Regions from separate parts of the Agrobacterium sp. 22-214-1 genome, predicted to be linked through region 3. Evidence: predicted binding sites of a transcription regulator. Region 3 holds the regulator's gene; each other region holds the start of a gene.
The links. The regulator LexA, encoded in region 3, represses DNA repair genes until DNA is damaged. The targets are predictions, from matches to a motif close to TGTTCNNNNTGTGTTCNG.
Positions count from the first base shown of each region.

Region 1: the regulator LexA is predicted to act here: its motif matches at 1,186-1,203, upstream of ACQZ5G_RS13340 (ATP-dependent helicase).
Region 2: the regulator LexA is predicted to act here: its motif matches at 980-997, upstream of recA (recombinase RecA).
Region 4: the regulator LexA is predicted to act here: its motif matches at 967-984, upstream of ACQZ5G_RS06280 (energy-coupling factor ABC transporter ATP-binding protein).

Region 1 covers NZ_JBNWCK010000003.1:67,897-70,097, forward strand. The annotation lists gene ACQZ5G_RS13330 (efflux RND transporter periplasmic adaptor subunit) at 1-493, opposite strand, end outside; gene ACQZ5G_RS13335 (carboxymuconolactone decarboxylase family protein) at 733-1,143, shown strand; gene ACQZ5G_RS13340 (ATP-dependent helicase) at 1,245-2,201, shown strand, end outside.
Region 2 covers NZ_JBNWCK010000001.1:81,727-83,927, forward strand. The annotation lists gene ACQZ5G_RS00445 (carbohydrate kinase family protein) at 1-809, opposite strand, end outside; gene recA (recombinase RecA) at 1,056-2,141, shown strand.
Region 3 covers NZ_JBNWCK010000001.1:596,589-598,789, forward strand. The annotation lists gene ACQZ5G_RS03045 (TRAP transporter large permease subunit) at 1-258, shown strand, start outside; gene lexA (transcriptional repressor LexA) at 507-1,229, shown strand; gene ACQZ5G_RS03055 (glutathione S-transferase family protein) at 1,503-2,180, shown strand; gene ACQZ5G_RS03060 (ComEC/Rec2 family competence protein) at 2,201-2,201, opposite strand, start outside.
Region 4 covers NZ_JBNWCK010000001.1:1,233,347-1,235,547, reverse strand. The annotation lists gene ACQZ5G_RS06285 (energy-coupling factor transporter transmembrane component T family protein) at 1-230, opposite strand, end outside; gene ACQZ5G_RS06280 (energy-coupling factor ABC transporter ATP-binding protein) at 227-907, opposite strand; gene ACQZ5G_RS06275 (winged helix-turn-helix domain-containing protein) at 1,021-2,201, shown strand, end outside.

The DNA of each region.
Region 1 (2,201 bases), on a different contig from region 3:
GGGAAACGGATTTCAGGTTCTTGTAGGAATTGGATTTTTCAACGGCGCTGCGCAGCGCCACCTGCGCCTTGTCGCGCTCGATCACCTGCTCTTCATCGTCGAGCCGCGCCAGCACCTGGCCCTTCACGACACGTGCGCCGGACGACGTGCGAATTTCGGAAAGCGTGCCGGAAGCCTGCGGCATGACGACAACCGACTGGATCGCCTCGCCATTACCGATGGCGTTCAGCCGGTCATTAACCGTGCCTTTCTTCACCGGGGCCGTCACCACCAGTGTGGCGTTGCCGTTGCGGCGCGCACCGCCGGCATTCTGGCCTGTGGACGCACCGGCTGCCGGGCCGCCGGATGCGGCGACTTCAATCGCCCCGGCAGGCGTTTTGCCAAGCCCTATCGCGGCGAGCACATTGCGGGCTTCGGGCGAATAGAAGCCCCAGAGACAGAGCCCGGCTCCCACCACGGCAACACTGACACCCACCTGTTTCCAGACCCGCATATATTTCTCCGGTTGATCCGCGCAGCACGACATGTTCCCAAAAACGACACGTTCCGGGACAGATGCAGTATTCCTGCTTGGCCAAGGCAAGGCAACGCACAAATCCGTTCCTTACGTAATTGTAATTTGGGCGCAAATGCCGCCCAGCGCAGTAAATCCGCAATCCATCTGTGCATTCCTGTCGCAAATATCCGCCATTGGGCTAATCTGCCCCCGAGACGTCATAACCGGAGGAAGCGATGAGCACCGTGACGAAGACCGAAAACCCGGAAACCGATCCGCGCGTCAAGGCGGTGTTCGATGATATCCGCGCCACCCGCAAATCGGATTTCATCAACAATATGTGGCTCTACCTCGCCTTCGATGCCGATCTGCTTGAAAAGACATGGAGTGAGGTGAAGGCGGTGATGGCGACACCTTCCGCGCTCGATCCCGTGGTGAAGGAAATGCTCTATATCGCCGTTTCCGTCACCAATGGCTGCTCCTATTGCGCCCATTCCCACACGGCAGCCGCCAAAGCCAAAGGCATGACCACCGAACAACATGCCGATTTGCTGCGCGTCATCGCGCTTGCCGCCAAGACCAACCAGCTTGCGGTGGCGCTGCAAGTGCCCGTTGACGCCGCTTTCGACGCCGACAGGCAGACATGAAAAGAAAAAATGCCTTTGAATGGGCGTTTTGACGGTTGATACCGGAATAAAAGCAGAACACGGTTCTGGCCTTTATATCCCGAATCACTACATTGGGCCGCATGAGCAACAGTTTTGACGATATGCCGTTCTTCGATGAGGAACCCGCCGCACCGCGCAGGGCAACGAACAATGCCGGTGCGGAAAGCGGCGGCGGGCTTGGCATTGCCGCCCGCGCCATGGCGGCGCGCGATCAGACGCGTGCTGCGCCCGATTATCTTTCCGGCCTCAACCCGGAACAGCGCGATGCCGTGGAAACGCTTGACGGACCCGTTCTCGTCCTTGCCGGCGCCGGCACCGGCAAGACCCGCGTTCTGACGACCCGCATCGCCCATATTCTGGCCACCGGCCGCGCCTATCCAAGCCAGATTCTTGCCGTGACCTTTACCAACAAGGCTGCCCGCGAGATGAAGGAACGTATCGGCGTTCTCGTCGGCGGCGCTGTCGAGGGCATGCCCTGGCTCGGCACCTTCCACTCCATCGGCGTCAAGCTTTTGCGCCGCCATGCGGAACTCGTCGGCCTGAAATCGGACTTCACCATTCTCGATACCGATGATGTCGTGCGACTGATCAAGCAGCTCATTCAGGCCGAAGGTCTGGACGACAAACGCTGGCCGGCAAAGCAGTTCGCCGGCATGATCGACGGCTGGAAAAACAAGGGCCTGACGCCGCCGGATATTCCGGAGGGCGACAGCCGCGCCTTCGCCAACGGCAAGGGCCGCGAACTTTACACCGCCTATCAGAACCGCCTGAAAACGCTGAACGCCTGCGATTTCGGCGACCTTCTGATGCATCCGATCAGCATCTTCCGCCGCCACACAGATATTCTGAAGGAGTATCACCAGAAGTTCCGTTACATTCTGGTGGACGAATATCAGGACACCAATACGGCGCAATATATGTGGCTGAGGCTGCTTGCCCAGCGCGCCAAGGGTGAACCGCAGAATGTCTGTTGCGTCGGCGACGACGACCAGTCGATCTATGGCTGGCGCGGCGCGGAAGTGGACAATATCCTCCGC
Region 2 (2,201 bases), 510 kb from region 3:
GCAATCGTCTTTCCCTCGGCGATGGCGGCAAGATAACCCGACGCCATGGCGTCGCCCGCACCGGTCACGTCCTTCACCTCGCGGATGAGGGGCGGATGGAGGATCGCCGTCTCCGTCCTGCTGAAGGCCACCACCTCGCTTGCGCCGCGGGTAACGACACCGCCGGCAAGCCCGGCCTTGCGCAGGATGTCGGGCCAGTCGCGGACATTGGCCGTCGTTTCGCCGGTCAGCGCGCGGGCTTCCGCCTCGTTCATGAAAAGGATGTCGATATCGCCGAGCGCCGCTTTCAGCTTCACCGCCTTGGCGGGGGATATGGCGATGGCCGCCAGCGGTTTCTCGCAGGCGCGGGCGACGAGGCCGAGCGCCGTCAGCGTGTCTTCCGGCAGATTGGCGTCGCAGAGCAGGATGTCGCTCGCCGTGATCGCCTCGCGCACGGCGCGTATCTTGAGGCGGCGCGGGGTGAAGAGCTTATAAAGGTCCATATCGGCCAGCGCGATGACGAGGTTGCCGTCACGCTCCAGAATGGCGGTGTAGCTTGGCGTGCGGCGGTCCAGGAAGGTGAAGGGCGTGTCTTCCACGCCCGCCTGCCGTGCGGCCTCCGCCACCGCCTCACCGGTCGCGTCGCCGCCGCGCGGGGCGATGATGCGGACCTGAAAACCGAGGCGGGAAAGATTGCGCGCGGCGTTGAAACCGCCGCCACCGGCCTCTTCCATCCAGGAACCCGGGTTGCTCGCGCCGGGCGCCGTCTCAGTCTCGATCATGCCGCGCCTGTCGATATGCGCGCCGCCCAGAACGAGTATTTTCTTCACGCTTGCGTTTCCCTCTTTGGCGGATGGAAAGACCGGACGATTCGGCCTAAACTGACGTCTTCCTGACCTCGCATCCGGTTTGCGGCCATGGGCCGGGCACGGAAAAACGAAAGCAGAACAAACGACTTATCGCTATTTGTTTTCAATATGCTGGCTTAGCCTTGCGAAATGAGAACAAATAGAGTACATACCGTTTCCATACTGCTTCATTGCCTGTGCGGCTTCAATAACCTAAAGGTGGTTCGGATGGCACAAAATTCTTTGCGTCTCGTAGAGGATAAATCGGTGGATAAAAGCAAGGCACTGGAAGCGGCGCTCTCCCAGATCGAACGGTCGTTCGGCAAGGGATCGATCATGAAGCTCGGTTCCAATGAAAACGTGGTTGAAGTGGAGACCGTTTCGACGGGTTCGCTCAGCCTGGATATCGCGCTCGGCATCGGCGGTCTGCCGAAGGGGCGCATCATTGAAATTTATGGCCCGGAAAGCTCCGGTAAAACGACGCTGGCATTGCAGACCATTGCCGAAGCGCAGAAGAAGGGCGGCATCTGCGCCTTCGTGGACGCCGAACATGCGCTCGATCCGGTCTATGCCCGCAAGCTCGGTGTGGATTTGCAGGGCCTTTTGATCTCGCAGCCCGACACGGGCGAACAGGCGCTGGAAATCACCGATACGCTGGTGCGTTCCGGCGCGGTTGACGTGCTGGTCGTCGACTCCGTTGCGGCGCTGACGCCGCGGGCCGAAATCGAAGGCGAAATGGGCGACAGCCTGCCGGGTCTTCAAGCGCGTTTGATGAGCCAGGCGCTGCGCAAGCTGACGGCTTCGATCTCCAAGTCGAAGTGCATGGTGATCTTCATCAACCAGATCCGCATGAAGATCGGCGTCATGTTCGGTTCGCCGGAAACGACGACGGGCGGTAACGCTCTGAAGTTCTATGCGTCCGTTCGTCTCGACATTCGCCGCATCGGCTCCGTCAAGGAGCGCGAAGAGGTTGTCGGCAACCAGACGCGTGTGAAGGTCGTCAAGAACAAGATGGCGCCGCCCTTCAAGCAGGTGGAATTCGACATCATGTATGGCGAAGGCGTTTCCAAGACCGGTGAGCTTGTCGATCTTGGCGTGAAGGCTGGCATTGTCGAGAAGTCCGGTGCATGGTTCTCCTATAACAGCCAGCGTCTGGGGCAGGGGCGTGAAAACGCCAAGATATTCCTCCGCGACAATCCGGAAACGGCCAATGAGATCGAACTGGCGCTGCGCCAGAATGCCGGCTTGATCGCAGACCGTTTCCTGCAGAATGGCGGCCCGGAAGCCGGTGACAGCGACGGTGACGACGGCTGATTTGGGTTATGCCGCGGGGTGTTTTCCGCCCGGCTGCTGCGCTGGATATGAATTGGCATA
Region 3 (2,201 bases):
TCAATCCTGCTGCTCGGACCGATCTTCGTGCCGCTTGCGGATATGATCGGGCTCGACCGGGTGCAGCTCGGCATGATGATGGTGATCAATCTCGGTATCGGGCTCTATACGCCACCGATCGGCACCACGCTCTTCATCTCGTCCTCCATAGCCAGAGCGCCGCTCGGCGCGACGACGAGGGAATTGTGGCCGTTCTTCACCATGGCGATGCTGCTTCTCATCGCAGTCAGCTTCATTCCTGCGCTCACGATCTACTGACGTTCGGCCCGTAGCAAATCGGCAGCCAGAAACCACCGGCCGGGTCTATCCGGTCGGTGGTTTTAGTATTCAAGACGTGCCGCCTACGTCGTTAAATCTGCTTTGTTCATGGTTTCGACGATCAAATCACGATCTGCGATGCACCCTTCACGAAATTTTAGGGGATTGCGGAACACATATGGAACATATAGTGTTCGTTCTGTATTTGTTTCGCGACTTCAACGACGATTCTCAAGGGTGTTTTCCTCATGCTCACGCGCAAACAGCAGGAATTGCTTCTCTTCATTCATGAAAGAATGAAAGAGTCCGGCGTGCCGCCCTCCTTCGATGAAATGAAGGACGCACTCGATCTTGCCTCCAAATCCGGCATCCACCGGCTGATCACCGCACTCGAGGAGCGCGGCTTCATTCGCCGGCTACCTAACAGGGCGCGCGCGCTGGAAGTGATCAAATTACCTGAGGCCTATGCGCCGGGTGCAAGGCCGCAGCGCGGCTTCTCGCCGAGCGTCATCGAAGGCAGCCTCGGCAAGCCAAAGACGCCGGAGCCGGCCCCTGCCCCCAAGGCGCCGGCCAATGATCTCGGCGGTGCAGTCACCGTGCCGGTCATGGGCCGTATCGCCGCCGGTGTGCCGATTTCCGCCATCCAGAACAACACCCATGATGTGGCCGTGCCGGTCGACATGCTCGGCTCGGGCGAACATTACGCTCTTGAGGTCAAGGGCGACTCGATGATCGAAGCCGGCATTTTTGATGGCGATACCGTCATAATCCGCAACGGCAACACGGCCAATCCTGGCGATATCGTCGTAGCACTGGTGGATGATGAAGAAGCGACCCTGAAGCGTTTCCGCCGCAAGGGAGCCTCCATCGCACTGGAAGCCGCCAACCCCGCCTATGAGACCCGTATTTTCGGGCCGGATCGGGTGAAAATCCAGGGCAAGCTGGTTGGGCTGATCCGCCGCTACCATTAATTGGCAGCCCGCTTTTTTCGCTAAGGGCGTCATCGAGACGATGGCGCTCCCTTTGAGGCATCTTGGCTTGTTCTCTGGAACAGAGCGGCTCTGCGGAAGTAAAGAGAGGGTGTGTTTCGCCCTCATCTCCGGGCGGTGAGGTAGATATGCCTCCTTCTCCCTGCCCTCACCTTGCCATTCATCAACGCGGCTTATGGGAGCCATGGATTATTTGCAATATTCCAAGGGCCATCCGCCGGTATAGAAATGCGCGTCATATCGGGGAAACACGTCATGTATGATCTTTATATCGCCAACAAGAACTATTCCTCATGGTCGCTGCGGCCGTGGGTGTTGATGCGCACGCTCGGCATCGCCTTCGATGAAAAACTCGTTCCCTTCGGCGAAGGCGTTTCCTTCTCCACCTTCTCGCCGACCGGCAAGGTGCCCTGCCTTGTCGATGAGGGCGTGACAATTTGGGAAACGCTGTCGATCGCCGAATATCTGGCGGAAAGACACCAGGGCGTCTGGGCGAGCGACAAGCAGGCACGGGCCTGGTCACGTTCCGCGGCGAGCGAAATGCATGCGGGCTTTTCCTCGCTGCGCAATCTCTACCCGATGTCGGTCGGCATTCGCGTAAAACCGAAGGGTGGCGATACCGGGCTTGCGGCCGATATAAAGCGCATCGATACGCTGTGGAGCGAAGGACTCGCGAAATTCGGCGGGCCTTTTCTTGCCGGCCAGAAATTCACGGCGGTCGATGCCTTCTTCTGCCCGGTGGCATTTCGTTTCCAGACTTATGGCGCGGAACTTTCGCCCGCGGCGAGAGCCTATTGCGACCGGCTGCTCACCCTTCCCGCCATGCGCGAATGGTACGAGGCCGGGCTGAAGGAAGTCTGGCGCGACGCGGCGCATGAAGAGGAAATTAGCGGGATCGGCGAATTGACGGCGGATCTGCGCATCAAGGCCTGACGACCCATGCTGGCGGCACTT
Region 4 (2,201 bases), 640 kb from region 3:
GCGGCGACGAGGAAGATGGTCAGCATCACCGGCCGCAGCCGCAGGCCGATATCCTTGAAGGGCAGCCGCGTAGCGCCCAGAATAAGGGCGGCCAGAACCGTCGCGCCTGCGAGAACCAGCAGATCGCGGGTGAGGAACAATGCGATGCTGAAACCCATGAGCGCCAGGAGTTTGAGGCGCGGCGAGACGCGGTAGAGCCAGCCGGTGCCTTCGACATGCAGCGATTTCATCGCGATGCCACCTCCAGATAGCGCGCCACCGCTTCTTCGGGGGCGGCGTCGGCCACCAGCGCGCCTTCATGGAAAACCAGCACCCGGTCGAAACCCGCAACCAGCGGCAGATCGTGGGTGATGACGATCAGCGCCTGCGACAGCGCCGCCATGGTCTTTTCCACGGTGGCTCGGTTTTTGAGATCGAGCTGGTTGGTCGGCTCATCGAGAATGAGGATTTGCGGTTCGGTGACCAGAAGCGCCGCCAGCGCCGCCAGCTGCAATTCGCCGCCCGAGATTTCGTGCGCACGTCGCTCTTCCAGGTGAGCGATGCCGAGCCGGGCAAGGACGGCTTTGACCCTGGCGTCTGTTTCCGCCCTGCCGAGGCCGAGCCGCTTGAGACCGAAGGCGACATCGTCGCGCACGATCGGCAGGATGATCTGGTTCTGCGGATTCTGGAAGATGAAGCCGACCGCCTGCAAGACCGCCTTGGCCTCGTTTACGGTGTCGAGACCGTTTACCGAAACCTTGCCTTCGCTCGGTTTGTTCAGCCCGTTGATCAGCCGGGCAAAGGTGGTCTTGCCGGAACCATTGAGGCCGATCACGCCGATACGCCGTTCCGTCAATGTCACAGACAGCGGCTGCAGGGCCTGCCGGCCCTCGAAAGCGAAGCCGGCGGCGTTAAAACGGATTTCCAAGCTTACATCCTCGCGCTCGTTTTCCGGTTCTATACCCCGTCATCAACAGAAGTGAAACAAGGAACAAAAAAAGAACATTGCAATCCTGAAAAAGCCGTTCTACCTTCTGTGCCATGGCGATCAAGGTTTCGAATGAAGCGGCAAGGCGGATTTTTCTGGCGCGGCAGGGGCTTTCCTCTCCGCCCGGCAAGGCTCTTTCCAAGAGCGACCTGCTGCAGCTCATCACCGATATCGGTTTCGTGCAGGTGGACAGCATCGGCACGGTGGAGCGCGCCCACCACCAGATTATCTTCTCCCGCAATCAGACCTACAGGCGCGGCCACCTGACCACGCTTTTGGAAAAGGACCGGGCGCTTTTCGAGCACTGGACGCATGACGCCTCCATCCTGCCGACGGAGTTTTATCCCTATTGGAAACATCGTTTCCGCCGCCGCGAGCCGATTATTCAGGAGCGGTGGCGCAAATGGCACGGCGAGGGTTTCGATGCGGCTTTCGGCGAAACGCTGGAGCGGATTGCCGCCACCGGTCCGGTTCTGGCGCGGGAGCTGAAGGAGGAGGGGCACCAGTCCGGCGGCTGGTGGAACTGGCATCCCTCCAAGACCGCACTTGAATATCTCTGGCACACCGGCAAGCTCGCGATTGCCGGCCGCGTCAATTTCCAGAAGGTCTATGATCTCGCCGAACGGGTGATTCCCGGCGAGCATCACGAAACCGAGGTGGAGCACGCTGAATTTGTCGACTGGGCCTGCCGCGAGGCGCTGAAGCGTCTGGGTTTCGCCACCCATGGCGAAATCGCTGCCTTTTTCGATCTCGTCACCCCGCAGGAGGCGAGGGACTGGGTCAAAAGCCATCGCGATGAACTCTGCGAGGTCTCGCTTCTCTCCAGCGATGGGGACAATGCCCGCCCGTCTTTTGCCTTTGCCGATTTCACCGCCGACCTGACGGATGTACCGGAACCCTCCGCCCGCGTCCGTGTCCTCAGCCCCTTCGACCCGCTGCTGCGCGACCGAAACCGCACGGAGCGGCTGTTCGGCTTCTATTACCGCATCGAGGTCTTCGTGCCCGAGCCGAAACGGCAATATGGCTATTACGTCTTCCCGCTTCTGGAGGGTGACAGGCTGATCGGCCGCATCGACATGAAGGCGGATCGCAAGCGCGGCACGCTGGATGTGCGCCGCCTGTGGCTGGAGCCGGGCGTGCGTGCTTCGGCCGGTCGGCTGGAGAAGCTCGACGCGGAACTGGTGAGGCTGGCGAAGTTTACCGGGGTGGAGAGTGTGAACTATCTGGATGGGTG